2 regions of the Antricoccus suffuscus genome follow, and region 2 is predicted to be linked to the other one. Evidence: predicted binding sites of a transcription regulator. Region 2 holds the regulator's gene; the other holds the start of a gene.
The links. Region 2 encodes LexA, which represses DNA repair genes until DNA is damaged. Its sites were predicted from a motif close to TCGAACANNTGTTCGA; they were not measured.
Positions count from the first base shown of each region.

Region 1 (6,297 bases), on a different contig from region 2:
TAAAGCGTGATCGACTCAGTCTTTGTTTGACGCGGCCAATTCAGGCTCAGTTCTCAGTGATCGGCGATTCTGGATCGGACTTGCCGGATCCGATGATGTCGTCGCCAGGGGTCTGGTTCGTGCGGTCGACGGCGATATCGTCGGCCGCGTTGCTAGGGTTTTCGATGCTACCGATCGCCTTCGTGACGAAGGTGGATATAACGCCCGGCGCGATTTCGACCTCGACCTCGTCCTTGCTCACTCCTGCGACGGTGCCCTTGAGGCCGCTGATCATCACGACCTTGCTACCGATCGCGAGATCGGAGACCATCGCGGCCTGCTTGGCGGCCATCCTCTTGCGAGCGCGAACCTGCATGTAGATGAGTCCGCCGAACAGCACGGCAATGATGATCAGCATCGGTACGGAACCGAAGCCGGAACTTTGTTGAGCGGCGAGAACGGGCACGAGTGAAATCCTTAAAGCTGAGTATGTGGCGGGCTGCGCATGGCGAGCCAGTCTTGGGCCTCGCCACGGCGCGCTAACGCGCCAGGTTGTGGTGCTGAATCTTGCAGAGCTGACTAGGGCGAGGCGACAGCACAGTCTAGATTACGCCAGAACCAAGCAAATCACCCGACTATCTTCCAGTGGGTGGCGTTAAGCCGAGATGTTGCCACGCGCTTTCGGTCGCGATCCGGCCGCGTTGGGTGCGCGCGAGCAAGCCGGCCCGCACCAAAAACGGCTCGACCACCTCTTCGATCGTCTGCGACTCCTCGCCCACCGCAATAGCGAGTGTCGACACGCCGACCGGTCCCCCGGCGAAGCCATTGACCAGCGCCTCGAGCACCAGCTTGTCGAGCCGGTCCAGCCCGATCTCGTCGATGTCATAGACGGCCAGCGCGGCCCGGCACACCTCGCGGGTCAGTACGCCGTTGGCCCGCACCTGGGCGAAGTCGCGTGCCCGACGCAGCAGCCGGTTGGCGATCCGCGGCGTACCCCGGGAGCGCCGGCCAATTTCGTCGGCGCCCTCGTCTGTGAGATCGATCTCGAGTAGCCGCGCGCTTCGGTGAAGCACCCGCACAAGCTCGTCTTTACTGTAAAAGTCCATATGCGCGGTAAACCCGAAACGGTCGCGCAGCGGACCGGTAAGCAGACCCGAGCGGGTCGTCGCGCCGACCAGCGTGAACGGGGCGACGTCGAGCGGGATCGCCGTAGCACCGGGACCTTTACCGACGACGACGTCGACCCGGAAGTCCTCCATCGCGACGTAGAGCATCTCCTCGGCGGGACGCGCGATCCGGTGAATCTCGTCGATGAACAGCACGTCGCCCTCGGCGAGGTTGGACAGCATCGCCGCCAAATCTCCGGCTCGCTCGATGGCCGGACCGCTGGTGACCCTGATCGACGCGCCGAGCTCCAGCGCGATGATGAATGCGAGGCTGGTCTTGCCTAACCCCGGCGGCCCGGAGAGCAATATGTGATCAGGCGCCTGGTCGCGGCGCTTCGCACTCTCGAGTACGACGCCGAGCTGGTCGCGCACCCGCACCTGGCCGACGAACTCGGTCAGCGACTTCGGTCGCAACGAGGTCTCGACGTCGCGGTCTTCGCCAACCTGGTACGGCGAGACGACCTCCTCGTCGGACTCGTGCTCGTCGTACGTCATGGGCGGCCGAGCATCCGCAGCGCCGAGCGCAACAGCACCGCAACCTCGACCCGGCCGTCGGTCTCGATAGCGACAGCGGCCTCCGGCTCGACGAGCAACAGCGCCTCGTCTGCCTCTTTGCCCGACCAGCCCAGCCCGACAAGGGCACTGTGCAGTTGGTCACGCCACGGCGCGGCGGGGGCAATCTGAAGCTGCGGCGAGCCGTCATCGGCAAGTGACCCGACCTTGTCGCGCAGCTCGATCACGATTCGTTCGGCGCCCTTCTTGCCGATGCCCGGCACCTGGGTCAGTACGGCGTGGTCGGCCGTCGCGATCGCTCGGCGTACCTCTCGGGCCGGGTGCGTGGCGAGGATTGCCTGGGCGACCTTCGGCCCGACACCGTTCGCCGACAGCAGCAGCTCGAACAGCACCCGCTCGTCGTCGTCACCGAACCCGTAGAGCGTCAGCGAGTCCTCGCGTACGACGAGGCTGGTCGCCAAGGCACCGGTCTCCCCTATCCGAAGGCGCGCGAGAGTCCCCGGGGCGCATTGCACCAACATGCCGACGCCACCGACCTCGAGGACGACAGATTGGGGGCCGAGCGAACGGACCTTGCCGGTCAATGACGCGATCATTGGCGTATCCCTGCTTTCGCCGCGATGACGGCGGCGTCAAACTTTGCTTTGGCGCCACCGCGCCAAATATGACAGCACGCGATGGCAAGCGCGTCGGCGGCATCCGCCGGTTTAGGTAGCTCCGACATTCGCAGAATCCGCGCCACCATTGTCTGCACCTGCTTCTTGTCTGCCCGTCCCGAGCCACTCACCGCCGCCTTGACCTCGCTCGGGGTGTATGTCGAGAGCGGCAACTTCGCTTGTGCCCCAACGAGAATCGCGACTCCCGACGCCTGCGCCGTACCCATGACGGTCGACACGTTGACCTGGCTGAAGACTCGTTCAACGGCGATCGCGTCCGGGCGGTAGGCACGAATATAGTCGGCCAGCAGCTGCGCGATTTCGTCGAGCCGCTCGCCGATGTGGGCGCTCGCGGCGGTACGGATCACACCGTGGAAGACCGGAGTCAGCGGCTTGCCGGGACTGCCCTCGACGATTCCGACACCGCACCGGGTCAGACCGGGATCGATACCGAGCACCCGCATGCGCCGCAACTCCGATTCTCGAGACTGGTTGAGTGCGGACCGCGGTTGCCGCGCTCCGCGAACACGTGTTCGAGATTCACCGTATCTGCTCACCCCGACAAGGCGCGCGCAACACGCCGGGCGGTCGGCCTACTCTTCGGAGATCGCCGCCATGACCTCGTCCGAGACGTCGAAGTTGGCGTAGACGTTTTGTACGTCGTCACTGTCCTCGAGCGCGTCGATGAGCTTGAAGACCTTCGGCGCGCTCTGCTCGTCGAGCGGGACGCTGACGCTGGGGAGGAACGACGAGTCCGCGGAGTCGTAGTCGATGTCCGACTTCTGCAGCGCGGTACGCACCGCTACGAGGTCCGGTGCGTCACTGACGATCTCGAAGGACTCCCCGAGGTCGTTGATCTCCTCGGCGCCGGCCTCCAGCACGACCTCGAGCAGGTCATCTTCGGACAGGTCACCCTTCGGCACGATGACAACGCCCTTGCGGGTGAACATGTAGGCCACCGACCCAGGATCGGCCATCTGGCCGCCATTGCGCGTCATCGAGGTGCGCACCTCGGTGGCCGCGCGGTTCTTGTTGTCGGTGAGGCACTCGATCAGCATCGCCACTCCGGCCGGGCCGTAACCCTCGTAGGTGATGTTCTGCCAGTCTGAGCCGCCGGCTTCCTCACCCGCGCCGCGCTTGCGCGCTCGCTCAATGTTGTCGTTGGGGACCGAGGTTTTCTTCGCCTTCTGAATGGCATCGAACAGCGTCGGGTTGCCGTCCGGGTCGCCGCCGCCGACGCGCGCGGCTACCTCAATGTTCTTGACGAGCTTGGCAAATAGCTTGCCGCGCTTCGCGTCGATGACGGCCTTCTTGTGCTTGGTGGTAGCCCATTTACTGTGGCCGCTCATTGCGAATGCTCCTTACGGTCAAGTGCGTACTCACGCGCCAGGTCGACGAAATAACCGTGCACACGGTGATCGTCGGTCAACTCGGGATGGAACGACGTGGCAATGAGGTTGCCGTGCCGGACCGCGACGATTCTACCGGCAGCCTCGCCGGTCTCGACTTTTCCGAGTACCTCGACGTCGTCGGACACCGACTCTACCCAAGGCGCCCGGATGAACACCGCATGGAAGTCCGGTTCGCCGATCTGCGCGATGCGGACTTGCGCCTCGAACGAGTCCACCTGACGGCCAAAGGCGTTGCGGCGTACGACCATGTCGATCCCGCCGATGGTCTGCTGGTCGGCCATGCCGTCCTCGATCCGATCGGCCAACAAGATCATCCCGGCGCACGAACCGTACGCCGGCAGGCCGCTCTTGATCGCCATTCGCAACGGATCCATCAAACCGAAGATGCGGGCCAACCGGTCGATCGTGGTGGACTCCCCGCCCGGCAGCAGGATTCCGTCGAGGCCGTCAAGCTCCTCGGGACGGCGTACCGGGCGAGGGTGCGCGCCTAGCGCAGTGAGGATCGCGACGTGTTCGCGTATGTCGCCTTGTAGGGCGAGTACGCCGATAGTTGGCTCGCTCATAACTCCAGCCCGATGCGGTGGATGGGAACTCCTAAGTTTCTCATTTCGGTCCGGCACCCCACGACCCGCTATCGCCATCCGTCACGAATGTCCCGCCATCCGTCACGAAAAGCCCGCCATCCGTCACCGGTGAGCCGCACATTTGTACTATTTGACAGCACGAACTCGTCATCGGCGATGCACAACGGCACATGTGTATGCAGTTGCCAGGTCGGCGGGACGAAATCGCGGATCGTGGATGGAGTCGACTACCAGGAGCCGCCGCCACCGCCACCGCCGCCCCCACCGGAGAAGCCGCCGCCGCCGAAACCGCTGCCGCCACCGAATCCGCCGCCACCGCCGCCGGAATTGACGCTTGGAGGTGGCGCGGCCGCCTGGCTGATCGACGAGTTCAGCGACGAGATCATCGCAATAGCCATGAAGCCGCTGTAGTTGCCGATGTACCAGTCTGGCTGGGCCGGGATACGGCCTTGCTCGATGAGGGTCGCGCAGATCTTCGACCAGCGTTCGGTCATGTCGAAGATGACCGCCCATGGCAAGTAGCGCGAGAAGATGTCCTCGCCTTCCTCGAACCGCAGCTGGTCTGCCTCCGCCGTGCCCAGGTAGGTCCGGAACCCTTCAATCTGGTCGAGCCTCGCCCGTCCGGTCGCCGTGAGCCCCGACCCCTTGGCCTTCGTGGCAATGGCCAGCAGTACGACGCCCGCGACCGCGGCCGCGACGAGCCAGAGCACGAGAGTGGGGTGCGCACTGCTCGCCCAGATACTGCCGATGATCCCGGCCGCAAGAAGGAATACGCCGAGCCCGCGGATGCTCTTGCGGGTGTAGCGGTCATTCGGGCGGTAGAGCTTCTGGTCGAGAACGGTCGTCCGGACCGCACCGTTCATCGCCACATAGCCGTCGTAGAACTTATTGGGCTCACCCGCTGTCGGCGCGCTGAGCTGACAGACCTCGCCCGGGTTGCCGTAGGGAAACATCCCGTCGACAAGCAGTCTCTCGTGTGCGGCGGTCGCCTTCGAGGCATCGACCAGCTCGATATAGCCCGGCTCACTGCCGTTGGTCGGATCTTCGTGAATGCGGATCACGCCGCGATATGCGAGGTCCAGAACCGTGGCGGGCAGCGCCTCCGAGGCCGTGTTGCCACCCATCAGCTCCGCGGCCTCGGCCGGCGACATCCCCTTGGGCGGCGAGAACGCGACCGGCGGGTGAATGTCGCCCTTGTCGGTGATGACGCCGATGCCACCTCCGGCTGCGAGCTCACGTTTGGACGGTACGACGCCAGGCGGTACGCCGGTGAAACGCTGATCGCGCATCCGCCGGGAGGTCCGCGCGCCGAACACACCGACCAGGATGACCCCGATCGCGCCGATGATGCCGTTGGTCAGCGTGAAGCCGTGTTGGTTCAACCATGTGGCACGGTCGACGAGGATCGGCGTCGCGTCGACCTTGCTCGGGTTGATCGCCACGTCAAAGGTCACGCCGTACGACGCAGACGAGTCGCCTCCGGCGGCGAAGAACACGGCCTTGTCGCCTTGCACCTCCGCCGTCTCGCACGCTTGGGTGGATCCTTGCGGACCCTGCACGCACTTGATCTTCTGAGGGCCGCCCGGCACGGTGACGTCGATCGACACGTTGTTGATCTGCGCGTCCCATCCGTTGCCGGTGGCGTTCCAGAAGAACTCCGTATCAGCGTTTTTCTGCGGGTTGAGCGCGCCCTTGATGTCGTAGGTCAACACATAGGTCTCGGCGCTGTCGACATACTGATTGGCGCTGCCGATCTGATATTGCGCTGTCGCTGACCGCCCGCCATCGGACTGCGTGACCGTCTTCTTGAACGCCGTCGATGCTCCCGTTGGGCTCGACACTGCGAAGTTGTCGATCTGGTACTCGCGGTCCTTGTTGTCGTTACCGGGATACGGGCCGCGTATCGCTAGGTTGCGGTAGATCCCATGGCGGCTGCCGCCGGAGAACTCGTAGTCGATCGTCTCCTTGACCTGCACTGTGCCGTCGG
Region 1 covers NZ_PVUE01000015.1:25,035-31,331, reverse strand. The annotation lists gene yajC (preprotein translocase subunit YajC) at 47-445, opposite strand; gene ruvB (Holliday junction branch migration DNA helicase RuvB) at 615-1,640, opposite strand; gene ruvA (Holliday junction branch migration protein RuvA) at 1,637-2,254, opposite strand; gene ruvC (crossover junction endodeoxyribonuclease RuvC) at 2,251-2,778, opposite strand; gene CLV47_RS15795 (YebC/PmpR family DNA-binding transcriptional regulator) at 2,908-3,663, opposite strand; gene pdxT (pyridoxal 5'-phosphate synthase glutaminase subunit PdxT) at 3,660-4,289, opposite strand; gene CLV47_RS22240 (DUF2207 domain-containing protein) at 4,538-6,297, opposite strand, start outside.
Region 1: ruvC (crossover junction endodeoxyribonuclease RuvC) is a predicted target of LexA. The motif match lies at 2,836-2,851, and genes of this name have one in related genera.

Region 2 (6,297 bases):
CGCCCCGCATGAAGCTCACCGGGCCTGAGGCCGTCCCGCCTGATGAGAGCAGTTCCTTGCTGGAACGGATCCGGGACAGGTTGAGCCCCGCGCCCGAACCACCTTTGAAGATCAGACCCTCTTCGCGGTACCAGTTGAGGATCGAGTCCATCGTATCGTCGACCGACAAGATGAAGCACGCCGAAACTTGCTGCGGCGCCGAGGTTCCAACGTTAAACCACACCGGCGAGTTGAAGCTGAAGACCTGATGCAACAACATCCACGTGAGCTCGTCCGAGAAGATCTGCGCATCCTTGGCGCTACGGAAGTAGCCGTTGAGCTCACCAGCTTCACGATAGGTGCTCACGACTCGGTGGATGAGCTGGCGCAGGCTGTTTTCGCGGGTGTCACTGCCGACAGCGCCGCGGAAGTACTTCGTCGTGACAATGTTGGTCGCGTTGAGGCTCCAGAAGTCCGGAAACTCGACCCCGCGCTGCTCGAAGTTGATCGAGCCATCGCGCCAGTTGGTCATCACGACGTCACGGCGCTGCCAGGTCACCTCGTCGAGCGGATTGACGTCATCGCTGCTGAATACCCGCTCGAGCCGCAGTCCCTTGGCCGAATAGGTGGGTTTTGCACTCGCAGTGGCCTTCTTCGCTTCCGCCGCGTCGGTGGTGGGCTCGTCGCTCTTCGCCGAGTGTGTTGTCTCCGTCATGAGACCGGGGTCCTCTCGTTCTGGTGTGGCCGGGGGTAGTTCGTTCAGGCATCACCGACGATGGGAAGCGATCGGCCGCGGTCGCGATACGTCGCTCGGCGGTAATCGTCGGTGATTGGGTTGTGCTCTTCTAGTTCCGTTGAGTTGTCGTTCGGTGGCTACGCGTGATCGTCACGAAGGGGCGCTGGGAACCAGGGTGTCCGACGAGTCGTCGGCGGCTCCTTCTTTGGTTGCCCGGTCCTTGGTTGGCCGGTCCTTGGTTGGCCGGTCCTTGTTTGGTAGGTCTTTGGTTGGCGGGTCTTTGCTGGCCTGGCCCTGACTTGCATCCTCGGTGGTGTCCCTGTCGACGGCGCCGGACTCACGCAACAGCGCAATCTCGGCCTCGAAGTCCGCGACCGACGCGAATGATCGGTAGACACTGGCGAACCGGAGGTAGGCGACGGAGTCCAGAGCGCGAAGCGGCCCAAGAATCGCCAGCCCGACTTCGTTACTGGGCACCTCGGCCGCACCACTTGCACGAACGGTGTCTTCTACCTGCTCCGCAAGTAGCGCAAGCTGGTCCTCGCCTACTGGGCGGCCCTGACAGGCACGCCGGACGCCACTGATGACTTTGTCCCGGCTGAACGGTTCGGAGACGCCGGAGCGTTTGACGACGGCGAGCATCGCCTCTTCCAGCGTCGTAAATCGCCGTCCGCATCCCTGGCAGGATCTGCGGCGCTTGATCGACTGGCCGTCGTCGACCTCACGAGAGTCGGTCACACGGGAGTCTGAGTGCCGGCAGTATGGGCAACGCATGGCACAACTCCCTTCAACCATTAGCCCTGGCCGACGTCGGCCTGGGGACAATTTGCGGATAACTGTGGGATTGGTTGTGGACGACCGGTGTACGAATCGTGGACAACCCACCCCAACCTGTGGATGAAACACATCCATGTAACTACTATATGTTGTGGTATCAGGTTAAGCCCACCATAGGGAGGTTGCAAGTACTTTGAGCCGAATTCATGAAAGTCGCCGGAACTAGCCGGCTTGGGTCGGGCAACAAACCTCAGTACGCGGGCACGATCAGGTAGTCGCCGGCCGGCAGTGGCGCGTCGACAGACCCACTCAGGCCATTCGCGGCCCGGATGAGCGCGACCAGGTCGGCGCGGTGGGCCGGCGCGGCAAATCGTGAGGCGATGCTGCCCACAGTGTCGCCGGGTTTGACCAGAACTTCCTGAGTCGCCGCCACCGGCGCCGTGCCCGCGCCGCTTGCGTTAACTAGCGCCGACGCGCCGGCGATCACAGTCGCGATGAGCACCATCACCGCGATATGCCCACGCACAGTGAGCCGCGCCCGTCTGGCGGCTCGCGTGACGGGGCGGACGTCTGCGGCCACCGGAATCATCGTCGACTCGAGGTTGCGGGCTGCCTGCGCCTCCACACGAGCACCCAACACCTCCACTCGAGCACCCAAACCAACGTGCGTCTCGGCAGCTAACTGCACATCAGACCGACCGCCAAGTGGCACGGCGAATCGGCTGACCCGACGCGATCTCGCATCTGCCCGGCAAGTTGATACGACAGACGGAACCAACGGTGGCAACTCCTCGCCGGCCGCGTCATCGACGCCGGACCCACGAGCGGACTCGACGCGCGAGCTTGGCGGCGTCGACTCATCCAATCGCGATACTGAGTCAGCCGAGCCGCCCAAACGTCGCAAGCCGAACTTGGCCAGCGCACCGGAGACTTCCTCCCGACCGCCAGACCGCGTAGACAGACCGATCGCAGGAGCCGGCGGCTCGACACGAACCTTCGCCCGGGAGAACGACCCGAACGAAGCTCGATGACCGACCGCAGCTCCTCGTCGGACATCCGGCTGAGCGCGGCTCGCGCGATCGGCGCGCTCTTCAGCGCCGCTACCGACCACGTCGCCGTCCTCAGAAAGGGCGAACATTTCGGCCTGCGCGGGCCGTGCGGCCGCAGCGCGGCCCGACTTGCGGTTACGGTGTGGACCGTTGCGATGTGCCTTCGTGGTTTGCATAGTCATTGCTTACTCCTCGGGGCCGACAATTCTGGACGAGTGCGCGCGGACGGCCCATGGACCCTGCCAACGCGGCCTATCCACAACCGGTCGGAACGCTTGCATCCGCACGTAGTACGGGTGTACTATCGAACCTGCGTACTAAGTTATACACACACAAAATCAGAATGTCGATAGGTTTCGGCGAGTCGCACGTACATTAGTTCGAATCGTTACGTAGAGTCATTGAGCACGCAAGCACGGAGAGGCCGCCAGTTCAAACAGGCGGCAAGCAGACACCGACGGTACGCACACACAGACGGTAAGCACACAGTCAGGCAGCTCATACAGAAGTCCCGCGGAGTGAGAGGTTCACATGCCCAGCAAAAAGGTCAACTCAACAGACAAGAGCGCGACCACTAAACGCGCGACAGGCGTGGGCGGCGAGAAGGCCGACGATGCCACAACCGGTGCGCGGAAGGCTGTCGCCGGCGCGAGCGCGAAAACATCGACGAAGCCGGCCGCTAAGCGAGCGGCTAAACGCGCCGCCCCGAAGGCGACTGCCGACGGCGCGAAGTCTGAAGGCACCGTCCATCAGTTCCCCGAGGCGCCGGACGAGAGTGGGCTCACGGTCCGGCAGCGCAAAGTGATGGACGTGATTCGCGCGTCAGTCCGCACTCGCGGCTATCCGCCAAGCGTGCGTGAGATCGGTGAGGCTGTCGGCCTCGCGTCCCCGTCCTCGGTCGCTCATCAGTTGCGCGCGTTGCAGTCGAAGGGATTTCTGCGCCGTGACGCCAATCGTCCCCGCGCGGTCGACATCCGCACGCCCGCGCAGGCTGCGGGCGATGCCGCGGTCATTCCCCGCTATGACGCCCGGTTCCCGACACCCTCGTTCGTGCCGGTCGTCGGACGCATCGCCGCTGGTGGCCCGATCCTGGCCGAGCAGGCGGTCGAAGACGTGTTCCCGCTGCCTAAGGAACTGGTCGGCGACGGCACCCTGTTCTTACTCAAGGTCGTTGGCGAGTCGATGATTGATGCGGCGATTTGCGACGGTGACTGGGTCGTGGTGCGTCAGCAGCCCGACGCCAACCAGGGCGACATTGTGGCGGCGATGATTGACGGCGAGGCAACGGTCAAGACGTACCGGCGGACCGACGGACATACCTGGCTTGTCCCGCACAACAAGGCGTTCGAGCCCATCAACGGCGACGACGCAGCGATTCTCGGCCGCGTCGTATCGGTCCTGCGTCGGGTCTAGTCGCCGTGACGAGGCTTGCGCAGGCGTATGGCGACGAGCAATACGCCTGCGCAAGCTAGCAAGATCGCACCGATCACGACGTACGGCAACACGTCGTTGCGGGCAGGTACACGGGCGTCGTCACCGACGGCGACCTGCCGACTAGCGACTGCGTCTCCTGGGGTCGTCGTCACCGGCAACACGCTGAGTGTGGCGTTTTGCCCCTCGCCGAATAGGTAGATGTCATTTGTCTGTGGCGCGAACGCGATTGCCTCGCCCTGCGGAGATGGCGGAAGCGGTATGACTGTCGCCTTCTTGCCGACGAGTGTGCCCGCGATGTCGGGGCTGTCGAGGTCCCAGATATACGCGTCGGTGTACGTGCGGAGCGCGATCAGTGTGTCATCTGCAGAAGCGGCGGCCCCGGTCACGAGTCGTGAGCCGAGCCATCCCACCGGTCCACCAGGAGTATCGGTCTTGTCGATCCGCAGGTCCCCGACCTTGTCCAGCGGCTGCGGCATGTCGGTTGCACCGGGGGCGATGTCCACCGGCTCGGAGCTGCGATAGACGCCGCTGAGACCGGTCAGACTCTTCGTGACAATCACGATGCGTCCGTCCGACTGCACGAACAGCGACTCGGCGTCGTGGGCGCCGTCGGGATAGCGAAAGCGGCGGATCTGCGCGAGGCTGGGATCCGCGGGATCCACTAGTTCGAGCGCGACGCTGTCACGGACGGCGTTATTGTCGCCGATGTCGGCGACGTACAGAAGCCCATTCGGACCGCGTGCTAGGTCTTCGGTGTCACGCGGATCGATCGCCACCACCGAGACCGCGGTCGTCTGGCACTCTTGGTCGAGGTGGAATACCTCGACCTGATCGCCGCTGTCATTGATGATGTCGTAGCCGTCGGGCCGCACGAGCAGGCCGCTGCCTTCGACGATTCGCGAATCAGTGACCGTGCAGACGTCAGTACCAGCGGCGTACGCCGGGGCCGCGGCCGCAGCAGGAACACCGAGCAGCGTGCCCGCCGTAGCGGCAATGAGCGACATCGTCACTCGTGAGGCACCGCGCACCCATCTCCTAATGCGCCTGTCTCCTAGTGTTCATCGACCGGTGACCGGCCGAGCCACTTTGCGACGGTCGCGGCTAACCCGGTCTCGAACCAATCCTCGACCCGCCGCCCCATTTTCGTAACGCTGGCCCGCCGTGCGATCCATAGCAGCACGATGCCCACGCTTGCGCCGGCGATAATGTCGCTGAGCCAGTGATAGTTCATGAACAGCACGGCAAAAGCAGCGATGATCGGCCCGGCGATCGCATATATACAGACCACCCGTCGTACCCATACTGTTGCTATGTAGTCGACGGCGATCCAGGCACCGATGCTGCTCAGCAAAATAGCGTTCGCTTGATGTCCGGATGGATAGGAATCGTTATAGCCGACGGCATGCAGCAGATCTCCGCGCGGATCGGTCGGAAACGTCCGCGCGATAAGGAACTTCGAGGTGTAGATGGCGGCACTCAGTAGCGCCACACCGAGTGCCAGACGCACGAACGGAACAAAGTTGCGAGACTTCACCGCGATGACGATGCACAGCACGAGAATCCACACCAGATTGGTCGCCCGGCCACCCGTCTGACTGAGCACGTACCCGATGGCACTGCCCACGGCAGAATCGCGTAGGCCGACAGTCCGAATCCAACCAGCGAGGACTCCGTCAAAGTGCCGCAGTAAGCCGTCCGCGAGCACGTCGGCGGTAACGAGCGCGAACAGGACCGTGCAGGCTATCGCCAGCCAGCGCGCCGGATACCACGCGCGGTCCGCGGTGGGCCATTGGCTGACCGGAACACGGCGCGGGTCGTCGGCGTCGGGTGTACGGGTCACGGCGAACAGCCTACGCGGGGGCGCGCTCTAGGTCGCCGTACCTCACAGGCCACGCGCGTCGGGTGCGCTCAGCGAGCGAAGGCCTCGAGCGTGGCAGCGACTTGCGGGTAAGCGCGGCCGGTCAGCGCCGTACCGTCTGGCAGGTATTCGGTCGTGGCGATGTCCGCCTCATCATGCAGCCGGGCGACCAGATCGCCGCGCTCGTACGGAATGAGGACGTCGAAATCGATCCGTGGACGCGGCAGCGCGGTCTCGATCGCGAGAAGCAGTTTGTCGATACCCATACCGGTCACGGCGGAGACCGCAATGCTTCCCGGCAAGGATCGCTCGAGACGCTCAATCGCCTCGGGGTCGGCCGCATCGGCCTTGTTAATGACCATGAGCTCGGGAACGTCCTTGGCGCCGATCTGCGCGAAGACCTCACGAACCGCGCTGATCTGCCCTTCCGGGTCCGGATCGGCTCCGTCGACCACGTGCAGCAC
Region 2 covers NZ_PVUE01000002.1:340,437-346,733, reverse strand. The annotation lists gene CLV47_RS04455 (vitamin B12-dependent ribonucleotide reductase) at 1-694, opposite strand, end outside; gene nrdR (transcriptional regulator NrdR) at 866-1,453, opposite strand; gene CLV47_RS04445 (LysM peptidoglycan-binding domain-containing protein) at 1,743-2,723, opposite strand; gene lexA (transcriptional repressor LexA) at 3,073-3,954, shown strand; gene CLV47_RS04435 (hypothetical protein) at 3,951-4,985, opposite strand; gene CLV47_RS04430 (phosphatase PAP2 family protein) at 5,027-5,815, opposite strand; gene hflX (GTPase HflX) at 5,884-6,297, opposite strand, start outside.